DNA from 3 places in the Pararhizobium sp. PWRC1-1 genome. Region 3 is predicted to be linked to each of the others. Evidence: riboswitches for the same ligand, from Rfam matches in the RefSeq annotation. Region 3 holds a riboswitch; each other region holds the start of a gene.
The links. A riboswitch is a leader RNA that binds a small molecule or an ion and turns the genes downstream of it on or off. The one in region 3 is predicted to bind cobalamin.

Region 1 (7,973 bases), on a different contig from region 3:
AGAAGGCGAACGATCTCTACGAGGCGGCACTGGTTGCCAAGGGCGGGGGCTGGTCGCTGCAATCGGCCGAAAGCGACAAGGATGCTCTGATCGCGCCCTTGCCAAACATTCATGCCGCGGATCTGCGGATGATCGAAGGCAAGATGAGCATCGTCGTCGTTCAGGCCGTTGTTCCCAAGACAATGGGCATTCCAGCCGGCCGCCGCAAGCCGGTGTTGATGATCACCATCAAGCCGTTCAGCGAACGCATGATCCGCGACATGGAGGACCGGCTCGGTATATCCAATCTCGGTTTTTCGCCGCTGCGCCAGGTACCGAAAGGCTCAATTCACGTCGCGGTCAGCGATTGCTCGCAGCCCGCTTGCATGGTTGCGGCCTGGACGCCCCGCGCGCCCGGCAGCTTCGTTCGCTCCGAAACACTGCCGAGCGTGATCGTCATTGCGATGCTGGCAGCCTTGATCATGGCTTTCATCGCAGCCCGGTTCGGCGCGGTGTTTTCTGCTCTGCAGAACAGCGAGGCGGAAAACCGTCACCTTGCCAAGCATGACCGGCTGACGGGCCTTTTGAACCGCAGCGGTTTCGACGATGTCCTGCACGCCTCGCTTGCCAAGGTCAAGGATCGCCCGTTCTCGCTGCTTTGCCTCGACCTCGACAAGTTCAAGGTGGTCAACGACACCTATGGCCATCCGGCCGGCGATGCGGTGTTGAAGGCACTTGCCGTGCGTTTTGCCGATCGTGTCGCGGATCGCGGCGTCGTTGCGCGGCTCGGCGGCGACGAGTTCACTATCATTGTCAATCACGCGGTTTCGCGCGCCGACGTGATGACGCTTGCCAACGCGCTGATCGTCGATGCGCAGCTGCCGGTGCCGTTCGAGGGACGGTTGCTGCGCGTCGGCAGCAGCATTGGGTTGGCCTTTGCTCCCGAACACGGGAAAATCGCCCGTGAAATCGTGCCGCTGGCCGATCAGGCGCTGTATCTGGCCAAGAATCGCGGCCGCAATCGCGTCCAGACCGCCGATGACCTGATCCATGCAGAGCGTTCCGCGCAAACCGAACAGGCCGCGTAACTTATCGCAGAGATAGCGGGATGTTGTAGGGTGTTATGACTTCGACGGCTGACAGACGCGCGCCGCCCGGTGCGGCCAGAGCGCCACGGCGGCTGATGATCGCCCGGAAGACGGTGCGCACGTCCGCTTTCAAATCATGATGCAGGACGAAATGGATTTTTCCCGCCCGGAGTAGGTCGAGATTTCCGGCGTCGAGATCGTGTGCCACGTAGATGGCGCAGGTCCGGTCTGCTGCGGCAAAGGCCGCCAGTACTGCACGATTGCCGCCGCCGATCGAATAGACGGCGTTGATGCCCGGATGGTTTGACAGCGCTTCGGCCGTCAGTGCGCCGGTTGCTTCGTCGCGGCCAAACCCCTCGCTGATTTCAACGATGCCGATCGACGGATAACGGTTGCGCAAGGTGCGGCGGAAGCCGATTTCCCGTTCTTCTTCGCCGCGGAACCGGCTGCTCGACAGGGTAGCAAGGACGATCGCCGGCTCCCCGGAAAAGCGTTCGCCGATCAGGTAGGCAGCTGTTTCGCCGGCAGCCCTGTTGTCGGCTCCGGCATAGGCGGTGCGTGGCGCATTGGGCAGGTCGGTCACCAGCGTGACGACGGGAATGCCGGATTGTTCGAGCCGCGCCACGGCGGCGCTGATCTCGGGCACATCCGGTGCCTTCAGGACAACCCCGTCAGTGCCGCGCAGGCGCACCCGGTCGAGCAACTGGACGATCTCCTGCGGGCGCATGGTTTCGGCAAAATGAAAGCGCGACCGGAAGATCGTCGGCAGAAATGTCAGGCTTTCGCTTTCGAACGCGTCTCGGACGGTGTCAGTGAACCGATCCGGCGCTTCCATGATGATGTCGATGCCGAATTTGCGGCCTTGGACCTCGATGCCGGCCTGTTGCTTCTCCAACTCGCGGATTGCGGCGTGGATGCGCAGTTCTGTCTGTTTGCGCACACCAGGGCGCCCGTTGAGGACGCGATCGACGGTGGCGATGCTGAGGCCGGCCTGAAAAGCGATGTCCTTGACCAGAAATTCGTGGGCCACCGTCGCTCCATTCTGATGGTTTTTTGAGGTATTTCTGCTCTATATCAGCTTTTTCCTCAGCGTATAGTGCGGTCAACGACAGACATCCGGCGGGAGGAAATGGGATGAAGACCGACAATATGTTGACGCAGCGTGCGGACCGGGTCTGGCTGACGGAAGTCGCCTGCGACCTTGACGATTTCCGCGCCGAGGTGGAGCGCACGACGCAGCTTGCCGACTATCCGCATGCGGCGGCCGTCGAGAAGAACGTTTTGATCTACGACAGCGCCAGTGTGCTGAAGGCCGCGGTTTCGGGCGAGGGGCGCTGGGCGGTGCTGGCCGAAATTTGCGAGGCATTTGCGACAGGGCCTGGTGTCATGGTGCTGAAGCGGGCGTTTGAGGACGCGGCCGTCATCGATGCGGCAAGCCGCATTTTTGACGATATCATCAACGAGCAGCATCGGACCAATAGCGGCGGCGGCGACCATTTTGCCAAGCCGGGCGCCAATGACCGGATCTGGAATTCGCTGGAAAAGCACTGCCTGCGCGACCCGCAGAATTTTGCCGCCTACTATGGCAATGCGCTGATCGCCTTGGTCAGCGAAGCCTGGCTCGGGCCAAACTACCAGATGACCGCGCAGGTCAACAGGGTCAATCCGGGCGGAGCGGCACAATCGGCGCATCGGGATTACCATCTCGGCTTTCAGACATCATCGGTGATCGAGCAGTTTCCGGCGCATGTCCATCGCCTGTCGCCGGTCCTGACGCTGCAGGGTGCGGTTGCTCATTGCGACATGCCGCTCGAAAGCGGGCCGACTTTGTTCCTGCCCTACAGCCAGACCTATGTTCCGGGCTATCTGGCGCTGAAGCGCCAGGAGTTTCGCGACTATTTCAATCGCAACCATGTGCAGCTGCCCCTGTCGAAGGGGGATCTGGTCTTCTTCAATCCGGCACTCTTCCATGCGGCCGGAACCAACCGTTCCGAGGGTATCAAGCGTGTTGCAAACCTTTTGCAGGTTTCCTCCGCGTTCGGCCGGGCCATGGAAACCGTCAATCGGGAGCGCATGAGCGCCGTGCTCTATCCGGCCTTGAAGGCAATGCTTGCGGACGGCCGGCTGTCTGGCGGTGAAGCCGCTTGCGCCATCGCATCCTGTGCCGAGGGCTATTCCTTCCCGACCAATCTCGACCGGGACCCGCCCGTTGGCGGGCTTGCCCCGAAGACGCAGGCGCAGCTGATGCATGAAGCGCTGTCGGGTGGCTGGGAGGAGGCCGCCTTTAGCGCGGCGCTTGCAGCTCAGTCGGAGAAGAAGCTCAGCTAACGGAACCATATCCTACAATTTGAACTCCTGCCCGAATGCCGGGCGGGAGTTTTTTGGCATCGGCGACATCAAAAACGGAGGAAAAACAATGAGCAATGACTATGGCCGCCTGGACGGCAAGATCGCGATCGTGACCGGTGGTACGCAAGGGCTGGGGGCGGCGATCGCGACGCTGTTTGCCGAGCGCGGCGCGGCAGGCATCGTGATTTGTGGCCGCAATGCCGCCAAGGGCGAGGCCAAGGCCGCCGAAATCGGCAAGGCCACCGGCACCAAGGTCGTCTATGTGCAGGCCGATCTCGAACGGGTGGAGGATGCGCGCAAGGTGGTGGCCGCCTGCGACACGGAATTCGGCCGGGTCGATGCGCTGGTGAATGCCGCGGCGATCACCGACCGCGGCACGATCCTCGATACCAGCCCGGAACTGTTCGACCGGATGTTCGCCGTCAATGTGCGCGCACCATTTTTCCTGATGCAGGAGGCGATCAACGTCATGCGCCGGGAGAAGATCGAGGGAACCATCGTCAATATCGGCTCGATGTCGGCCAAGGCCGGCCAGCCGTTCATTGCAGCCTATTGCGCCTCCAAGGGGGCTTTGGAAACGCTGACCAAGAACACCGCCTACGCTGTGCTGCGTAACCGGATCCGCGTCAATGGCCTCAACATCGGCTGGATGGCGTCGGAAGGCGAGGATCGTATCCAGCGCGAATATCATGGTGCGGCCAGCGACTGGCTGGAGAAGGCAGCGGCAAGCCAGCCCTTCGGCCGTCTGGTCGATCCGGCCGAGGTGGCGCGTGCCTGCGCCTATCTGGCTTCCGGTGAATCCGGTCTGATGACCGGCTCGGTGATCTGCTTCGATCAGTCGATCTGGGGCGCCTATGACGGTTCGCCGCATCCGGTCGCGGCCATGTGATGAGATCATGGTGGGCCGCCTTGCATTTGGCGGCCCACCATGTCCATATCGTCTCGTTCAGGTGCCTGCGTTAGCGGGAGAATCGGGAATCCGGTGAAAATCCGGGACGTGCCCAGCGCTGTAACGGGGACGGCTTTGCATAGATGAATCTTGAGATTTTTCAGGATTATGCCACTGGATCTTCATCTGATCCGGGAAGGTTGCAAAGCCGGTTGATCCGCAGTCAGAAGACCGGCCTGACGAGATAGACCAAACCTGCGCGGACGGCGGGAGGTTTCGCATTGTTGGGGATCAAACGATGCAGATTGAACCGCAAGACCGCCTTGTGAGGGCGGACGCATTTTCATCGGACGAGCGCGCCGCCGTCTACCGCGCCATCGAAACCCGCCGCGACGTGCGCGACCAGTTCCTGCCGCAGCCTTTGCCGGGCGACGTGATCGCGCGGCTGCTTGCCGCCGCCCACAGCGCGCCTTCTGTCGGTTTCATGCAGCCATGGAACTTCATTGTCGTCCGTGACGAGGACCGCCGCGCCCGTGTCTTCAAGGCCTTTCAGCGGGCCAACGAGGAAGCCGCGCTGATGTTTGAGGGCGAGGCGCAGGACAAATACCGGTCGCTGAAGCTCGAAGGTATCCGCAAGGCGCCTGTCAGCATCTGTGTGACCTGTGATCCGACCCGTGCAGGAAAGGTCGTTCTTGGCCGGACGCACAATCCGCGCATGGATGCGTTTTCCACCGTCTGCGCCGTGCAGAACCTGTGGCTTGCCGCGCGCGCCGAAGGTGTCGGCGTCGGCTGGGTCAGCATTTTCCACGAGCACGATATCAAGGACGTTCTCGGCATTCCCGATCATATCGAGATCATCGCCTGGCTGTGCCTCGGTTACGTCGATAGGCTGTATTCAGAGCCGGAACTGGCCGTCAAAGGCTGGCGACAGCGGTTGTCCCTTGACGATCTGGTATTCGAGGACGCCTGGGGCGTCAGACAAAGCGAATGATCAGTTGGTCTGCTGCTGCTGGTAGCCTGGGCCAGCGGGATGCCTGAGGTCGATCGAGGTTTCCTGCGAGGGCAGGAAGCTTGGACCGACGACGCGAACCTTGTTATCCTGCGGATTGTAGGGCCGGTCGGCGACGGTGCTCTTTGCCTGCGTGCCATCCGCCTTTTTAGCGCGAAGATCGACGACGCCCTTGCCGTTGCCGGGTGTACTCTGCTGGATGGCGGTTTGTCCCACCGGACGGCAGCCGCATTGGCCGGGTTGGCTGAGATCGCGGGTCTTGTAAGCGAAAGCTGTCGGCAGTTCGGCATAGGGCTCGCCGGTCGCGGCGGAGACCATCTGATCCGTCTCTTCCGTCGTCAGCGCATGATAGTAGAGCGTTGTTTCCGTTCCGGGGCAACGCCGCTGGCAGGTTTCGGCATCGCGCGCGAAATCGGCGGGCGATGAATTCGACGAGATCGGGAAGAACGCCCCGTCACAGGTGCGCACGCAAAGTGTCCGCAGGCTGCCGGGATAGTCCGCGCCCGGCCCAAATCCGTCATACGGCCCGAAATTGTCATGCGGCCCAAAACTATCGGGCTGCATCCTGAAATCGGTGACATCAGCCCCCTGCTGGTCCCGGTAGTCTTCGCTGACCGGCGGCAGGTCCTCAAGGATATTGCGATGGGTTTCGGGTTCCTCGACCGCAGCCCTCAAGACTTCGTCCTGTTCCTCGTCACAGCGATTGACAGCGAGCGCTGCATGGATGCGCCGCCGGGTCATCTCGCTGGCGCCGCCCTCCAGGAGATTTTGCCTGCGGGCTTTGAGCGTTTCGAGGTCCATTTCCATTTGCGAGATTTCTTCAGCCAAGCTCTGGCAGGCATCCTCGTTTGGGCCCCCGACAACGATCATGCTTCCGGAACTGCATCCCATCCGCCGGAGATCGCTGCGGGCCTGGCGCAAATCAAGGTTCTGGCGTGAGATTGCTCCGGTATAATCACGCAGATTGGCGTTGGAGGCGACGATCTTCGGCAGGCTGGCAAGGTCGGCATTCAGGCGTTCGCACACCGTCGAGGCATTGGCGGTGGCTGCCATGACCAGAAGGAGCGGCGCAATACGCGCTGCGAAGGATACCGAACGGAAAACCACGTATTTCTCTCGCCTGAGCATGCCGGCGTTCTGCCGGGTGCACGGGAACATCCCGCACACTCTGACTTTTGCCTATCATACCGCCATTCGAGGGGGCTGCAACGCAGTCCGCTCACCAGCGTTAACGATGCCGGTACGAAATGAACCGGGCGCGGCGGAAGAGCCACAATCGTCGGCTCTTGTGCCAGAGAGACCATTTCAAGCGGCCCTGGCCATTTCAAGCGACATCGGCCGCTCCAGCACGGATCCGCCGATTTCGGCGACGGTCTTCATCCTGTCCAAAAGGTCAGTCGTGACTTCCCAGGCAACGGCGACGGCATAGACAGAGCCGATCCGCTGCGGCTCGCCTATCCGTTCGCCGGGGCATCCCATCCGCCGGAACATCCGCTCGAGGAAGACATCGGTGACAGTGACGATATGGCTGAGTCCGGAGGACAACCCCAGTTCGCCGACGCCGCACATCAACTCTGCCGCTGCGATCGTCACCTGGTTCGAGCCGCGATCCTGCGAGATGGTCGGATCGATGCAGAACCGGCTGGACTCCCAGACGGAGGCGCTGCGCACCTGCGGATTATCACCGAGCAGGATCGGAAATGTATCATCCAGCATGTTCGGCCCGAGCGTCGGCAGGAGGCGCAGCGAGCCGCGCAAATGGCCGGTCTCGTCCGAATAGGACAGGACGTAGAGCGGGTTGGCGTCGTCGTAGTCGTCGATTTCCCAATTGCCGCGAACCGATACGTCCCATTTCAGCAAATCGTGAAAGACGCGTTTGCGCAGCTGGAACATGGCATCGAGATCACCTGGATTTTGCTTGCCGGTGTTGCGGTTGAAAATTCTGATCATCATTTGCTCCTGTGTATGAATGCGGAGAGCAAATGCTGTCAGGTATCGGCAGCGGGCATAACTGTCGGTAGTGACAGGTTTCTAATGCACGCCGATATGCAACGAAATGCGTGCGTCCTTTTGGACGCACGCATTTCGTTGCATTCATGGGAAAGAGGGGCGGCGGGGCTACCGCTAGGCGGCAGCGAAAAAGATCAAAAAGCCGGGATGAGGTCGCGCCGGACGGCCTGCGCAACGGCCTGCGTGTTGGAGACGACGTTGAGCTTGCGCCGGGCATTGGTCATGAAAAACCGGACGGTACGTTCGGAAATGCCGAGTATTGTTCCAATTTCCCAATAGCTCTTGCCGGCCGCCGCCCAGCCGAGCACTTCTGTTTCCCGATGCGTCAAAGCCTTGGCGCACTCCTCGGGGAGTTGCATTTCATGGTCACTTTCAAGCAGTGAGGCATGAAAGAGATTGGCCAGAAGCTGAAAATCGCGCAGATGGCAACGCCTGTAGGCCGGCCATTCGCCAGCCGGAACATCGGCCTGGATCGCCAGAAAGGCCAGCCGCCGGGTCGGTGTGGCGAGAGGCAGGGTAATCCCTTCGAGGCCAAGGCCGAGTTGCGTTGCTGCAGAGAAAAGAGGCTCACTATCCGGATGAAGTTTGCGGGCGGTGGCCCAATCCACAGGCCTCACACCACCTATTGTCATTCGCAGGATCGGATCGA
Region 2 (7,973 bases), on a different contig from region 3:
AGCGCCACGTTCATCGCCAGATCGCGAGCCATCAGGCCCTGCGGCGAGGATTCCCATGCGGCCCGCGACGAGCCGGAAAAGATCACCTGAAGGACCGGCGCATCGGAAAATTCAAGCACGGTCGACTTACGGTCGGCGCCGGGCGCGGAAACAGCAAACCCCGTCGCATTCATCACCACTGTGGGCGGTACCTCACCGAAGATCGCCTGTAGCGTGCCGATCGACACGGCATCCTTGAGGCTGGACACGAACACCGGCAGCACTGTCAAACCTTCGGCACTGAGCGCTTCGATCAGGGCTTCGACAGGTTTTGTTTCGCCGCTTTGGACCAGCGCACGGTAGAAGCAGAGGGCGACTGTCGGGGGTTCGAGTCCCTCTCCCGCTACCGGCTTCAAATGGGAGGGGATGCTCTTGTTTCCCGGAAGCATACCCCCCTCTGCCCTATCGGGCATCTCCCCCTCAAGGGGGGAGATCGCTGGTGACAGCTCTCGCTCCTTCAGTAAATTCGCCGCAACAGTAAAAGCTGCCGGCTCGTCCGGGTGCGGCAGGCCATTCTCCCCCCTTGAGGGGGAGATGTCAGCAGCGCTGACAGAGGGGGAAATCTCGCCGAAAGCAGCAAACCCAGCGGCCTTTTTCCAAGCCTCGACCCCGATCACACCCTGCCCCGGCCACCAGATCCCCGCCTTCATCAGCGGTGCTGCCGATTCCGGTTTTTCCGCGCCGTCGATCAGCGCCTCGGCATAGCGCAGCAGCCGCGCCATGTTGTCGGCGCCGCCTTCGGTGAAATAGGCCCACATGCGGTTGCGGTCTTCCGCAGAGACGGTCGAGAACGGCTCCAACCCGGGATCGGGCTTGTCGCAGCCCGGCAGCACGGCAATCTGGAATTTATGGGTGACGGCGGCTGCATGCAGCGCCTCCAGCACATATTGAAAATAGCTGGCGCCGCCGAGTGGGCGAACGATGATCAGCTTGGCATGACGCGCCGTGCGCTCGACATAGGTATCGACCGACATCGGGTGCTTGAGCGTCAGAAGGCTTGCCACCCGCAGGCTCGACTTTCCTCCACGCGTGCGGTGCGCGCCAGCAATCGACGAAAGCTCGGTATCCGCTGCCGACAGGAACAGGATATCGGCTGGTGATTGACCGAGATCGATCGCTTCCTCGCCGTCGGTAATCGTGCCTTTCTGAGCTAGGAGGAGATGCATGGTATTCCCCAAAGGCAGCGATACCCCCCTCTGTCACTCCGTGACATCTCCCCCACAAGGGGGAAGATCGGGGCCGCGCGGTGCCGGGACGCTTGCACCAAGAAATTTGAGCGCGAGGCAGCCACAGCTGATCTCCCCCCTTGTGGGGGAGATGTCCGCCAGGACAGAGGGGGGTACGCCGCGCTCACCATTGTCAAACCGCCGCAGCGATCGCAGCACGCACGGCCGCTTCATCCATGTCGTGCAGGCCGATGACGACCAGGCGCGTGCGGCGCACTTCGCCGGCAGCCCAGGGGCGGTCGAAATACTGGTCAATGCGGGCGCCGACGCCCTGGATCAAAAGGCGCATCGGCTTGCCGGGAATATCGGCAAAGCCCTTCAGGCGCAGCACGTCGTGCTCTGCGATGATCCGCTTCAGCTTTTCGATGAAACTGGCGGGATCGGTAATGGACCCCAGTTCAACGATGAAGCTGTCGAATTCGTCATGGCTATGCTCCTCGCCGGCCTCATGCTGCATCTCGTGATGGGATTTACGGTTGGCGATGTCGCTTTCGGTGCCGACACCAAGGCCGAGCAGGACGGCGGCGGAAACCTCGCCGTTCTTCGCCTCGATCATCGTCGGCTTGCGGTGGGTGCGCGAAGAGACCTCGTTGCGGACAAAGGCAAGGCCGGTCGAATCGAGCAGGTCGGTCTTGTTGAGGATGATCAGGTCGGCCGCGGTCAGCTGGTCTTCGAACAGTTCCTCGATCGGGCTTTCGTGATCGAGATTGTCGTCGTTGACGCGCAGCGCATCGACCTTGTCATGATCGTCGGCAAACCGTCCGGCCGCAACAGCTGCACTATCGACAACGGTGATGACGCCATCGACGGTGACCTGCGTGCGGATATCCGGCCAGTTGAAGGCTGCGATCAGCGGCTGTGGCAGCGCCAGACCGGACGTTTCGATGATGATATGGTCCGGGCGGCTCTCGCGCTCCAGCAGTTTGGTCATGGTCGGGATGAAATCATCGGCGACGGTGCAGCAGATGCAGCCATTGGTCAGCTCGATGATATCGTCCTCGCTGCACGCTTCGGCGCCGCAGCCCTTCAGGACGTCGCCATCGACGCCAAGATCGCCGAATTCGTTGATGATCAGCGCGATGCGGCGGCCGCCAGCATTCTGCAGGATGTTGCGGATCATCGTCGTCTTGCCGGCACCGAGAAAGCCGGTAATGACGGTCGCCGGGATCTTGCCGTGGACGGCCTTTTCAATAGTCATGGATCAACCCTTCATTTTCAGCGGCAATCCAGCCGCGATGAAATAGACGTCTGCGGATATCTCCGCAACGATTTGGTGCAGCCGGCCGGCATGGTCGCGAAAGTCACGCGCCATCCGGTTTTCCGGCACGATGCCCAGGCCGACCTCGTTCGAAACGAAGACCAGCCGGGCTTTTGCCTGCGGCACATAGGCCGCAAGCCGTTTAAATTCCGCCGCAATATCCCGATGCTCCATCATCAGATTAGTGACCCAGAGCGTCAGGCAATCGATCAGAACGATGCGATCAGGCGCATCGATCGCCTTCAGGCAGCCGGCAAGATCGAGAGGCTCTTCATGGGTCTGCCACTCTGGTCCGCGGCGATCGCGATGCTCGGTAATCCTTGCCTGCATCTCGTCGTCCCAAGCCCTTCCGGTCGCGACGTAATGCATGCGCAGACCCGACGCCGTCACGAGTTTTTCGGCGAAGGTGGATTTGCCGGAACGGGCGCCGCCCAGAACCAGCACGCTGCCTGACTGTATCGATGTCATGAAATGATCCCGGCCTCAGCGCGCGCCGGAAAGAACAAGAATTCTTGGCTCACGAAAACCAGCATTCGCGGCAACGCGAAACAGGCCGTTCCGGGGACGGGATGATAAAGCCATGACAACCTCCGTGCTGGCATCGGGAGTATCTCTCCCTGGGTTGGGCGAACCCCAATCTAAAACGGGGCCCTTGAGGATGGCAGGTCTCCTGGCTCACGGCGCCACGCCCCAAATGGGACGAACGGGTTCGCCTCGCCTTCCCGGAGTGTTTTGCGCCAGATTGCGTTACCGCAATCGACGGGCATCACGAAGAGGTGGACGATTCGTAGATAATAGAGGCGTCCGGCCCCGGCTGATCGTGACGTCACTCCAGTGGCTTTTCCGGTTGGGCCGATCCATGCCGCTGCCGCGAATACGGACAGTCCGGTAACATCGGCTTTCCCGGATGGCGAACCCTGACCGTTCTACAGTCGCGGGGTCGGCTGCGATAAGGACGCCCGGTCTGGGTCCGGCCCGTCGCATTCCCATTTACTCCCGACATGCAAACGGCATATCGGGAACCATCCAATGACCGATGATTAGGCGCTCGCCTGGATCAAGTCAATTGCGGCACTCACTCGCCGCCATGGTTTGGCCCGGCCTCGGCAAGACTAAGCTTGATCTCCCAGACCATGCCTTCTAGAGCAATTCCAGCGGAAGTGCGCAGCGGTTTTGCGTCCGAAATTGCGTAGAAAAAAAGACAGGCCGTTTTCGCAATTCGAAGAAAAGCGGAAATGCCCACGACGGCGCAGAGACAGGATGGCCAGGCAATGAAGCTGAAGATGATTCCGAAACTTAACCTGCGGCGGCTCGGCTATCTCTCGCTGCTTTTCGATCTCGGGCGCATGCGGGCCTTTGCGCGGCGGAGCGAACTCGGCCTGGTCGTCGCGGGCATGATCGTCGGTGTTACGTCGGGTCTTGCCGTCACCGCGATGAGCATCATATCGAGCCGCCTGCACAGCCTGATCTTCGGCATTGCCGATGACGAAAGGCTGAGTTCCAGCAATCTGCAGGGCGAAATTTCCATATTGATCGCGCCGGTGGCCGGTGGGATCATTCTCGGCCTGGTGATGGTCGTTCTGGCGTCGTGGCGCAAGAAGCCGATGGTCGACCCGATCGAGGCGAACGCGCTGCATGGTGGCCGCCTGTCTCTGACCGATAGCATTATCGTTGCGATCCAGAACCTGATCTCCAATGGTTTTGGTGCGTCCGTCGGGCTTGAGGCCGGTTATACGCAGCTCGCATCCGGCATTGCGTCAAAACTCGGCATCTCGCTGCAGCTTCGCCGCTCGGACCTGCGCACCCTGGTCGGCTGCGGCGCCGCCGGTGCCATCGCTGCCGCATTCAATGCACCGTTGACGGGCGCCTTTTATGCCTTCGAGCTGATCATCGGCACCTATACGATCGTGTCGCTGACACCGGTCGTGGTTTCCGCCCTGATCGCAAATCTCGTGGCCAGATGGCTGTATGCGGGCGATTTTACCATCGATGTCGGTCAGTTCGGCGCCGTCGTCCCGGCCGACTATCTGCCGGCATTGTTGCTCGGCTGCCTCTGCGCCGGCATGGGCATTCTTTTGATGAAGGGCGTCTCGCTGATCGAGGGGCTTGCCCGCCGCAGCTCGATCCCTGCTCCCATGCGCCCGGCGCTCGGCGGCATCGTCGTCGGGCTTCTGGCACTGGTATCGCCGCAAGTGCTTTCGGCCGGTCACGGCGCCCTGCATCTCAATCTCGCCAGTTCGCCGGCGATCCCGATGCTGATCGGCCTGTTCCTGATGAAATCACTCGCCTCGGCCGTCTCGATCGGCTCCGGCTTTCGCGGCGGCCTGTTCTTTGCCTCGCTGTTCATGGGCGCGCTGCTCGGCAAGCTGTTTGCTTTTTCCGCGCCCTACATATTTTCCCACGCAACGCTGACGCCAGTCATCTACGCAGTCGTCGGCATGAGTTCGCTGGCGGTCGCCATTATCGGCGGGCCACTGACCATGACATTCCTGGCACTGGAAATCACCGGCGACTTTCCGATCACCGTCCTTGTTCTGGCAGCCGTGATCACCTCATCACTCGTCGTACGGACCACCTTCGGCTACTCATTCGCCACATGGCGTTTTCACCTGCGCGGCGAAAGCATCCGTAGCGCCCATGATGTCGGCTGGATCAGGAACCTGACGGTTGGCCGCCTGATGCGCACCGATGTCCGCACGATCGACATTCAGGCAACGCTGGAGGATTTCCGGAGAGACTTTCCGCTTGGATCGACACAACGGGTCGTCGTCGTCGACGGCGCAAAATATGCCGGCATCATTCAGGTTCCCGAAGTCTATGCCAGCCCCATCGAGGCCAGCGAGGAAAAGCAGGGCCTTTCCGGCTTCATCCGCCTCCCAAACGATTTCCTGCAGCCGAACATGAACGCCAAGCAGGCAGCCGCCTTGTTCGACACCACGGAGAGCGATGGGCTGGCCGTGGTCAACAATCTCATCGAACGGCGCGTCGTTGGCCTGTTGACGGAAAGCCATACGCTGCGCCGTTACAGCGAAGAGCTTGACCGCAGACGCCGCGAGGCATCCGGAGAAATCTAAAAGGGTTCGCTTCGGCTCAGGACATCAGGCTGTCGAGCCAGCGCGGCTCCAGCACGGCTTCCAGCTCGGCTGCGACATCGTCGAGCGCACGGTCAACCGACAGCCGGTAGTTTTCGCCGCCGCCTTCGATGCCGAAACTTTTGAGCAGCGCTGCACGATAGGCGTCGCTGGCAAACAGCCCGTGCAGATAGGTTCCGCTGACCATGCCATCTGCGGAGACCGCTCCATCCGGGCGGCCGTCGATAATCACAGCCGGCCGGGTACAGTCGGCACCGGTGGTACGGCCGAGGTGAATTTCGTAGCCTTCCAGCGCCACATCGTAGATCGCCGAGCGGGCGCGGCTGTTGCGCACCGTCTTCTCCGGCGCCATCTCCGTTTCGACCGCAAGAAGGCCGAGCCCGCGGATCTCACCGACATTGCCTTCGATGCCATGCGGATCGGCAACCCGGTTTCCGAGCATCTGATAGCCGCCGCAGATACCGATGACACGGCCGCCACGCCGCACATGCGCCTGCAGATCACGGTCCCATCCTTGCGCGCGAAAATCGGCGAGATCGGCAATCGTCGCCTTCGATCCCGGAATAACCACCAGACCGGCGTCAGCGGGAATGCGCTCGCCGGCGCGAACAAAAACGAGATCGACCTCGGGTTCGGCAGCCAACGGATCAAGATCATCGAAATTGGCGATGCGCGAAAAAACCGGCACGGCGACCTTCAACGCCCTGCCCGTCCCTCGCGCCAGCTTTTCCAGAACCACGGAATCTTCAGCCGGCAGGCGGGCGGCACTTTTCAGCCAGGGCACGACGCCGAAACAGGACCAGCCGGTAAAACTGCCGACCGCCGCAATCCCATCGTCAAACAGCGACACGTCGCCCCGGAACTTGTTGATGATATAGCCGCTGATCATGGCACGATCTTCGCCGGACAGAATGGTGTGGGTGCCGACCAGCGAGGCGATGACGCCGCCGCGGTCGATGTCGCCAACGAGAACAACCGGAACGTTGGCGCGGGTGGCAAATCCCATATTGGCGATATCGCCGGCGCGCAGGTTGATTTCGGCGGGCGATCCAGCCCCTTCGACGACAACCAAATCGAGGCCTGTCCGCACCATTTCGAAGCTTTCCATGACGGCGCCCATCAGCCTCGGCTTCAAAGCCTGATAATCGCGGCCTCTCGCCTGCCCCGCCACCTTGCCCTGGACGATGATCTGGCTGCCGGTCTCCGACTGGGGTTTCAAGAGAACCGGGTTCATATGCACCGATGATGGAATGCGCGCCGCCATCGATTGCAGCCACTGGGCCCGGCCGATTTCGCCGCCGTCGTCCGAAACCGCTGCATTGTTCGACATGTTCTGCGGCTTGAACGGCGCGACCTTCAGGCCACGATTGGCAGCGATGCGGCAGAGCCCCGCCACGAGTACCGTTTTTCCGACATCCGAGCCGGTTCCCTGGAGCATGATCGTCTTTGTCATGAGGCCTCCTCTAGCATTGCAGCCACCGCAAGAAAAGCCATATTCCGCCGCATTTCCGCCGTGTTTGGCATCCGGTTTTCACGCGATATTTCAGGTCGCTGCAAGGCTTGTATGGGACGCATATCAGACCATCCAAAAAGCGACATCACGTGGCAAAAATACTCGTTGTATTCCGCCAAAACAGGCTTATATCAGCAGCATCAAAGCACGGAGCGAACGGCGCTCCACACCCAAGGTCACACCCAGATGTTGTTCATCTTCAGCAAGCCCAATTTCGTTCAGATCGCCTGGAACTCGAAGGTTCCCGAGAGCCAGTCGCGTGTTCGCAACACGGTCATGTCCGCACCCTTCGGCCCGCTCGGCTTCATCCGGACACGCAGCGTCGGCTGACCCCCACTCCCAGACTGACACTTCGAACCGCGCCCTTGTTTGAAGGGCGCGGTTTTTTTGTGCCTGTCCGCAAAAACGATATGCCGTAAACGCGAAAACCGCACCCGTTCCTTCCGGAACCGTGCGGTCTGCCAAAGCTACACATGGCCGCTCCGGCATACACCCGGAGATCGCTCCGGCCGGGACGCAAAACCTAATCCAGCCGGGCGGCCAAGTATCCCCCGCCGCAGGAAAACAATTAGCCTGACAGTGTTACCGGATGGTTAGTGAGAGCTTAACCAAAGATGAATTACGTGTTTTTTTCACTTTTTTTCATGCCGGATGAAAAACAATGCGAAGGCGCATACGGAACAGAATTTGTCCGGGATAAAACACGCTCCGCAACTCTTGTGTGAAGCAGCGCTAATTTTGCGCCATAGAGGGGCGCATTTGCACAAAAAACTTGCCCGGCTCATTAAATTCAACAGCTTGCGTGGCCCCTTCCAGACCCCGCAAACGCCGCCTGCATGGCTTAA
Region 3 (7,973 bases):
ATTGCAGGAAATGTCCTTGCCCATATGCTTGTAGGATAGGTCGTCATTATAGTCGCTGGCTTCGCTCACCTGCAGGATTTCCGAGCAGAGATTGCTCATGGTAATGCGGCCGGCGATCGGGTTTGCCCGGTTCACCGTGTCCTCGAACATGATGTACGGATAGCCGCTCTCGAACTGGATTTCGGCAAGCACCTGGAAGAATTCGCGCGCCTTGATCTTCTTCTTGGAGATGCGGGCATCGTCCGCCATCTCGCGGTATTTTTCCGTCACCGAGATTTCGGTGAACGGCACGCCGTAGACGCGCTCGACGTCATAGGGCGAGAACAGGTACATGTCCTCGTTGTTCTTCGCCAATTCGAAGGTGATGTCCGGAACGACAACACCGAGCGACAGCGTCTTGATGCGGATCTTCTCGTCGGCGTTTTCACGCTTGGTATCAAGGAAGCGCATGATGTCGGGGTGATGGGCGTTCAGATAAACGGCCCCTGCTCCTTGGCGGGCGCCGAGCTGGTTGGCATAGGAAAATGAGTCTTCCAATAGCTTCATCACGGGGATGATGCCGGACGACTGGTTTTCGATCTGCTTGATCGGGGCTCCGGCCTCGCGGATATTGGTCAGCGACAGCGCTACCCCGCCGCCGCGCTTGGACAGCTGCAGTGCTGAATTGATACCGCGGGCGATTGATTCCATGTTGTCTTCAACACGCAGAAGGAAGCACGACACGAGCTCGCCGCGCTGCTTCTTGCCGGCATTGAGGAAGGTCGGCGTCGCCGGCTGGAAGCGGCCGGAAATGATCTCGTCGACCATGTCGCGGGCCGTGGATTCGTTGCCCTAGGCGAGTGCCAGCGCCACCATGCAGATACGGTCTTCGTAACGCTCAAGATAGCGTTTTCCATCAAAGGTTTTCAACGTGTAGCTGGTGTAATACTTGAACGCGCCGAGGAAGGTCGGGAAACGGAATTTCTTAGCATAGGCATGATCGTAGAGGTCGCGCACGAAGTTGAACGAATACTGGTCGAGAACCTCGCGCTCGTAATAGCCTTCGGTCACCAAATAATCGAGTTTCTCTCTGAGATTATGGAAGAACACGGTGTTCTGGTTGACGTGCTGGAGGAAATACTGCTTTGCGGCCAGCCGATCCTTGTCCAGCTGGATCTTCCCCTCGTCGTCATAAAGGTTCAGCATCGCGTTCAGCGCGTGATAATCAATCGCGGTTTCTGTCGCCTTCAAGGGGCGTTCACCAGCGGAATGAGGAAAAGTATTCAACGGTTTTCCGCCCGCATTCCGCGTCAAAGTCTCTGAGACGTCCAAAATCGTTCCAATCCATTGATGACATTGGCGACATCCTCGTCGGTACCCAGAAGCTCGAACCTGTACAGGTACGGCACCCGGCATTTATCCGAGATGACATTGCCCGCGAGACCGAACGTCTCGCCGAAATTGCTGTTGCCGGCGGCGATCACGCCCCGGATGAGGGATCGGTTGTCCGCATTGTTGAGAAAGCGGATCACCTGCTTGGGAACAGCGCCCTTGCCGTCATCGCCGCAATAGGTCGGCAGGATGAGGACGAAGGGTTCGCGCACATCGGGCGTTTCCGCGCCTAGGCTGACAGGAATGCGGGCCGATTTCAGACCGAGCTTGGCGACGAAGCGATGGGTATTTTCCGAAAGGCTGGAATAGTAGACGATCAGGCCCATCGCTTGTCTACCGTGCTTTGGCTTCACTCAGGAAAGTGCGCTGATCTTGTCCGGCCGGAAGCCAGCCCAATGGTCCTGCCCGGCAATCACGACCGGAACCTGCTGGTATCCGAGGCCGATCACCTTTGCAAAGGCGTCCTCGTCCTTGGAAATGTCAACGACCTGATAGTCGATGCCTTCACGATCCAGCGCGCGATAGGTCGCTGTGCACTGGACGCATGAAGGCTTGCTGTAGACGGTAATGTTCATGAGGTTCCTCGTGGGTCTGTGATGTTACTGGCACACGACAGGCTCCGAGCCGCTGCACACGGATCCGATCGTGGGGTCTTGTATTGCGATGCTTGCGAGAGGTTAGGCCTGCGCTGCCGCTCGCGATCCCGCAACTCTTGGTCTGCGAATTCGATTGACTGACATGCCTTCACCCCGAAGCCTTTTTGGCGGGCATCGGAAGAACGCAATCCAAAGCGGAGTCATTCCGCTGCACATCACGCGACCTTCCGGGCACCCCGCCCGTGGACGTTTTGTTTAAGGCAGGTCTCCTGGCTTGCGGGTCGTTGCGTCCATTCCGTCTTCCCAAAGCCTGATGCTCCAGTGACTTGAAATGAAACAGACGCTCGTCGCTTACAGTTGCGGGGGCAGCTCCGGTTTTGCCTAGCCTCAATGGCCAAGCGTACCGCATTCCCTCTTAGCCTCCGCACCTTGCGATTCGGAGGAGCCTTGAACACTATATATGGTATACTACGGGAAAATGTCGTCAATGTGTAGATGTCGGAAACATGCCGTGCAGTGCAGAATTTTCGCAGTATTGTGGATAACGGGGAGTTAACGGCGGGCACAGCAATCGGCTGTGGTAGCGCGGCTGCAGCCCGGGACAGCCGTTCTGCTTTCCGCTATGAGCCACGCCCGTAACCCACCGGCCTGCCGTCGGGTCCGACCGACACCATTACCAATCCGGCTGCCATCCAACAATGTCTCCGACCAAAGCTCGACGGCGACCGTCACCGAACGCCTGCCGGCCGAACAATCTCAGCGACCACGTCGATGATCGAACCGACGTGGATCGGATGCTTGAAGTCTATACGGCGGGATGAAGCAAGCTCGGCGACCGTGCGGCTACGCCGGGACGCCCACCGGCCGGACCCTACATGTAGCAGCCAATTGACATCCTCGAATATTTGTTAGATAGAGTAGTCTGTCTAGTAAGTATTTGAGCAACTTTGATGCGAAAAATCGATCCTGAAAAACATGCTGAACGCCGCCAGACAATCATTGATGCCGCAAGGGCATGCTTCGCCCGGAAGGGCTTTCATGGCACGAGCACTGCGGAAATCTGCGCTGCTGCCGGGATGAGCCCCGGTAACCTGTTTCACTATTTCCCAAACAAGCAGGCGATGATCGCCGCGATCGTCGATGAAGAGGGTGTGTCGACAGCCGCCTATTTCGAGGCGATCGGTCGTGAGAACGATCATTATGCAGCGCTTGTCACCTTCATGGACGTGGTGCTCGACCTCGCCGCTGATACAGCCTTCGCCAGCCTGACGCTCGAAATCGCCGCAGAAGCCGGGCGCGAAGGCGAAATCCGCAGCCGCGTCGAGCGCAACGACAAGGCGATGCGCGATGCCCTTCAAGCCGTGCTGCAAGAGGCCGCAAGCCGCGGCCAGATCGATGCGACGCTTGACGTCCCAGCTGCGACCGTCTGGATCGCTGCGCTGATCGACGGCATCTTCAGCCGGATTGCCGTCGACCCGGAATTCCGGCCGCTGCAGAACCGGAAGATGATGCACACGCTGCTCGACCGTTTCCTGCGCCATGGCATCGCCGCCAGAGAATGCTGAACGTGATGCTGCATCAAACAATTTCCGAGGAGCGTATCCTCGACGTCGATTCCGTGCGCGGTTTCGCCCTGTTCGGTATCCTGACCGTCAATATCTGCGCCTTCCTGTCCCCCTTTTACGGTGCTTCGGTGGCTGATCCATTCTTCACGTCGGAACTGGACATGGCGGTCCGATTTCTCGTCGCCTTTCTCTTTGAAATGAAATTCTATCTGCTGTTCTCGTTCCTGTTCGGCTACAGCTTCACCCTGCAGATGCAATCGGCGGAAAAAGCCGGAGCGGCGTTTCTGCCACGGATCCTGCGGCGTCAGGCTGGGCTGTGGACGATCGGGCTGCTGCACGCCGTTCTCCTGTTCCACGGCGATATCCTTACCACCTATGCTTTCCTCGGCGCCCTGCTTCTCGCCTTTCGGCAAACGCCCGAGGCAAAGGTGCTCAGACTTGCCAAAGGGCTGATCGTCGCGACGGCCCTGCTCTGGGCATCACTGGGGCTCACGCAAATACTGGTACCATCCGCCATCGACCTCTCGACCTCGTTTCGTGATGCCGCCAGGGTCATGGCCGCCTATCGCGAGACGCCGGCAACGGTGATTGCTCAACATCTGCGCGATCTCAGCGAAATTTGGATCGTGATCGGTGTTATGCAGGCGCCTTGCGCCTTCGCGATGTTCCTGGCCGGCATGGCGGCGGGCAAAAGACGGATGTTGGCCGACTTCAAAACGTATGCGCCCTTCTACCGGCGGATGTTGCGGATCGGCCTGCTCGTCGGCCTGCCGGCTTCGGCGCTTTATGCTTATGGCGCTGTCTATCTGGTCGGCTCCGGCTGGGATGTGCTGGGACTGGCGCTCGGCATTCTGCTCGGCCCTTTCCTCACCGCCGGCTATCTCGCCGCTGCGATGATGCTGTTTCAGCGCAAGGCAGGCGAGACCTTGGCCGCAGCGTTGGCACCGGCCGGGCGCATGGCTTTGTCCAACTATCTGCTGCAATCCGTAATCTGCGCCGCGCTGTTCCATGCCTACGGCTTCCGGCTGATGGGACAGTGGCCGCCGCTTGCCGGCCTGCTTGCCGCCTTGGGAATCTTCATGCTGCAACTGGCACTCAGCCGTTGGTGGATGGCGCGCTTTGCCTATGGCCCCTTGGAATGGGGGTTGCGGGCCATCACCATCGCCGCCTGGCCGAAATGGCGGAAAACCAAAGCGATCTGAACAACAAAGGCCCGGAGCATCGGTGGGCCTTTGTTGTTCCCTATCACTATGACCGGCCGCTTACTCGGCGGCGGCAACCGTGCGACGGCGACCGATTGTGGCCTGGGTGAGCAGCAGTGCTCCGACAGCGCAGAGCGCGATGCCCATCGCCATCGGAACGGCCGTGCCATCAAAGAACACCGACGCGATGACCATCGCAACGGCTGCGGTGACGAAATGCAGCGTGCCCATCAGCGACGACGCCGTGCCGGCGATCTCGCCATGCTCTTCCAACGCCAGCACCGCACTTGTCGGGATGACGAGACCGAGGAAGCCGTAACCGACGAACAGGAATGCGGCCATCACCGGAAGCTGGTTGAAGCCGAGGCTCATCACGATCGCCATCACTGCCATGGTCAGCGCGAAGGCCGTCACCGCGATGCGCATGACGCGGACAAGCCCAAAACGTTCCCCGAACCAGCCCGTCGCCTGCGACACCGTAAAGAACGACACGGCATTGATGGAGAAGGCGAAACTGTATTGAATCGGTGTCAGCCCGTAGTAGTCGATCAGCACGAAGGGCGAGTTGGCGAGGTAGACGAGGAAGCTGGAAATTCCGAGACCGCCGATAAAGGTCAGCGTCAGGAAGTTCTTGTCCCTCAGCAACAGCCCGTAAGCCGCCATGGCGCTGCGCAGGCCACTTTCGGCGCGATGTTCCTTGAGGCGGGTTTCCTGCAGTTGCGTCGCCAACAGGATGAGACCGATCAAGGCGGCGATCATCACGGCCCAGAACACCCCGCGCCAGCCGTAGAACGCGATGACGGCACTGCCGGTCAGTGGCGCCAGGATCGGCGAGATGCTGAACACCAGCATCAAGAGCGACATCAGGCGGGCAGCCTGCACGCCGGTGTGCATGTCGCGGACGATGGCGCGCGGGATAACCATGCCTGCAGCGCCGCCAATCCCCTGCAGGAAGCGGAAGGCAATCAGCGTTTCGATATCGCTTGCCAGCGCGCAGCCGATGCTGGCGAACGCGAAAATGCCGATGCCGATGTACAGTGGCGCCTTGCGGCCCCACATGTCGGACAAGGGGCCGTAGACCAGCTGCGCCAGCGCAAAGGAGATGAAGAAGGCAAGCAGGCTCAGCTGCACGATATGGTTCTCGGCGCCGAGGTCTTGCCCGATCGAGGGCAGCGCCGGAAGATACATGTCGATGGCGAAGGGGCCGATGGCCGACAACAGGCCGAGGATGAGGGCAGTCCGGAAGAAGGAGGACGTCATGGGGTCATCTTTCAGAAAACGGCCGCACAAGACCGGACCGGTGTCATGCCGCGTTGCTCTCAAGGGTTCAATGTGATCGTTGCCAAGGTCACGGTGCTTGGGAGACCTCTGCGCCTTTGGCAGTCAGTGTCAAAATAATTGGACATAGATGTAAAATTAGACACCATTGTCTAAAACGTCAAGAGACTTTATGTTTGGCCTATGAAAACCAATCGTGACCCAGTTCCGAAAATGTCCGTGCACAGCCAGCGCGGGCAATGCGCCAAGCGCAAGTCTATTCTGGAAGCCGCCGCAGAAGTGTTTTGCCGTCAAGGTTTTACCGGCGCCAGTATCGACGAGATCGCTGCCGAAGCCTGTGTCTCGCGCCAGACCGTCTACAATCACTACCGGGAAAAAGAGAACCTGTTCACCGCCGTGGTCGAGGACGTGATGGACCGGGCCAACGCCATGCTGTTCACCACGCTGTCGACATTTCCCGAGAAGCCGGACAATTTCGAAGACGATCTCGTCGCTTTCGCCGTTCGCCTTAGCCACAATTGCATCTGCAACCAGGACGGAAAGTTCCTGCGCAAGCTGGTCCAGTCCGAAGGCGAGCGCTATCCGCATCTGTTCGAAAGCTGGCGCCAGCACGGCCCCGGCAAGATCGGCACGGCACTGGCAGCGCTTTTCTCAAGGCTTGCCCACAAGGGCCTGCTGGATATAGACGATTTCGACGTCGCTGCCCGTCAGTTCCTGGCACTGGTCAATGCCGACCTGCAGATGAGCACGCTGTTTGGCGTGACGCCAACGGAAGCGGAGCTGGAAACGGCCGCCCGCAATGCCGTACGGACATTCATGCGGGCCTATGCGCCAGCGCAGGCAAACACGCTGGCGGTCAAGACGGCGTGAATCCCGGTGTCAACTGACGCCGGTAATCATCGAGACTATCTCGTTCTTGTTGGTCTCCGCGGTCCTGCGGATGCCGATCTGCTTACCGCGCCTTAAGACGCAGATCCGGTCAGACAGCTTGAACACCTGATCGAGGCTGTGGCTGATGATGAGCACGCCGATATTGCGCGACTTCAGCGATTGCACGATTTCCTCGACCTTCGCAGTCTCGGCAACGCCGAGCGCTGCCGTCGGCTCGTCGAGCAGGATCAGCTTCTTTGCCCAGCGGGTGGCACGGGCGATCGCTACACCCTGTCGCTGGCCGCCGGAGAGATCGCGGATCGTCGCATGCGCCGACGGAATGCGCACATCGAGTTCTTTCACCAGCTTTTCCGTCTCGGAAATCATCGTGCTGCGATCAAGTAGGCCAATACTGTTGGTGAGTTCGCGTCCGAGGAACATGTTCATATAGACCGTCTGCTGGTCGGCCAGCGCCAGATCCTGATAGACCACCTCGATCCCGTGCGAGCGGGCCATGGTGGCGTTGGACATGGCGACGGTCTCGCCCTCGATGGTGATCGTGCCGGAGGACGGGCCATAGACGCCGGAGACGATCTTGATCAGCGTCGACTTGCCAGCGCCGTTATCGCCAACGAGGGCGACGATCTCGCCGGGATAGATATCGAGCGAAAAATTCTCGATGGCGACGACCGCGTCGAAATTCTTGCGGATGTCTTTCAACTGCAGCACAGGGGCCTGATTATTCATTGTCGTTCTCCTACACCGGCCAGGATTGAGGTTCGCCGAAACCGTTCTCGATGCTTTCGACTTTCGGCATGCCCTTGGATATTCCAGCGACGCCGACGACATAGGCGCGGGTGACGAAGGCCTGTCCGCGGAAACCGAAGACGGCGGTATCGCCGGGCTTCGGTGCTTTCGGTCCACCAGCATCGATCATCGCGTAGTAGTCGATGGCCGATGGCGGCGGCACTTCGACACTGCGCAGCGACGATGCCGCGACCGTCGGCTCGCCTGAGACGATCGCCTTGACATCGTAGTCCGGAAAGATCGGGTCGATGTAGAAGCCGCCGCCGAAGCAATAGGCCTTGCCG

Region 1: it holds a riboswitch for cobalamin, as region 3 does, so the genes downstream of both, bluB (5,6-dimethylbenzimidazole synthase) here and nrdH (glutaredoxin-like protein NrdH) in region 3, are expected to answer to the same signal.
Region 2: it holds a riboswitch for cobalamin, as region 3 does, so the genes downstream of both, cobU (bifunctional adenosylcobinamide kinase/adenosylcobinamide-phosphate guanylyltransferase) here and nrdH (glutaredoxin-like protein NrdH) in region 3, are expected to answer to the same signal.

What each region holds. Positions count from the first base shown of each region.
Region 1 covers NZ_JAFCXE010000007.1:171,869-179,841, reverse strand. The annotation lists gene ACP7E0_RS13560 (diguanylate cyclase domain-containing protein) at 1-1,067, shown strand, start outside; gene ACP7E0_RS13555 (LacI family DNA-binding transcriptional regulator) at 1,069-2,097, opposite strand; gene ACP7E0_RS13550 (phytanoyl-CoA dioxygenase family protein) at 2,202-3,395, shown strand; gene ACP7E0_RS13545 (SDR family oxidoreductase) at 3,484-4,305, shown strand; cobalamin riboswitch at 4,349-4,559, shown strand; gene bluB (5,6-dimethylbenzimidazole synthase) at 4,604-5,296, shown strand; gene ACP7E0_RS13535 (DUF2865 domain-containing protein) at 5,297-6,442, opposite strand; gene ACP7E0_RS13530 (acyl-homoserine-lactone synthase) at 6,620-7,264, opposite strand; gene ACP7E0_RS13525 (LuxR C-terminal-related transcriptional regulator) at 7,459-7,973, opposite strand, start outside.
Region 2 covers NZ_JAFCXE010000026.1:41,699-49,671, reverse strand. The annotation lists gene cobN (cobaltochelatase subunit CobN) at 1-1,205, opposite strand, end outside; gene cobW (cobalamin biosynthesis protein CobW) at 1,399-2,463, opposite strand; gene cobU (bifunctional adenosylcobinamide kinase/adenosylcobinamide-phosphate guanylyltransferase) at 2,467-2,991, opposite strand; cobalamin riboswitch at 3,167-3,565, opposite strand; gene ACP7E0_RS29095 (chloride channel protein) at 3,807-5,597, shown strand; gene ACP7E0_RS29090 (cobyric acid synthase) at 5,614-7,068, opposite strand; gene ACP7E0_RS29085 (hypothetical protein) at 7,315-7,458, shown strand; gene ACP7E0_RS29080 (hypothetical protein) at 7,761-7,973, opposite strand, start outside.
Region 3 covers NZ_JAFCXE010000029.1:37,046-45,018, forward strand. The annotation lists partial or broken gene nrdE (class 1b ribonucleoside-diphosphate reductase subunit alpha) at 1-1,230, opposite strand, end outside; gene nrdI (class Ib ribonucleoside-diphosphate reductase assembly flavoprotein NrdI) at 1,290-1,697, opposite strand; gene nrdH (glutaredoxin-like protein NrdH) at 1,725-1,946, opposite strand; cobalamin riboswitch at 2,210-2,432, opposite strand; gene ACP7E0_RS30450 (TetR/AcrR family transcriptional regulator) at 2,918-3,532, shown strand; gene ACP7E0_RS30455 (DUF418 domain-containing protein) at 3,538-4,734, shown strand; gene ACP7E0_RS30460 (multidrug effflux MFS transporter) at 4,795-5,994, opposite strand; gene ACP7E0_RS30465 (TetR/AcrR family transcriptional regulator C-terminal domain-containing protein) at 6,196-6,882, shown strand; gene ACP7E0_RS30470 (ATP-binding cassette domain-containing protein) at 6,892-7,629, opposite strand; gene ACP7E0_RS30475 (alanine racemase) at 7,640-7,973, opposite strand, start outside.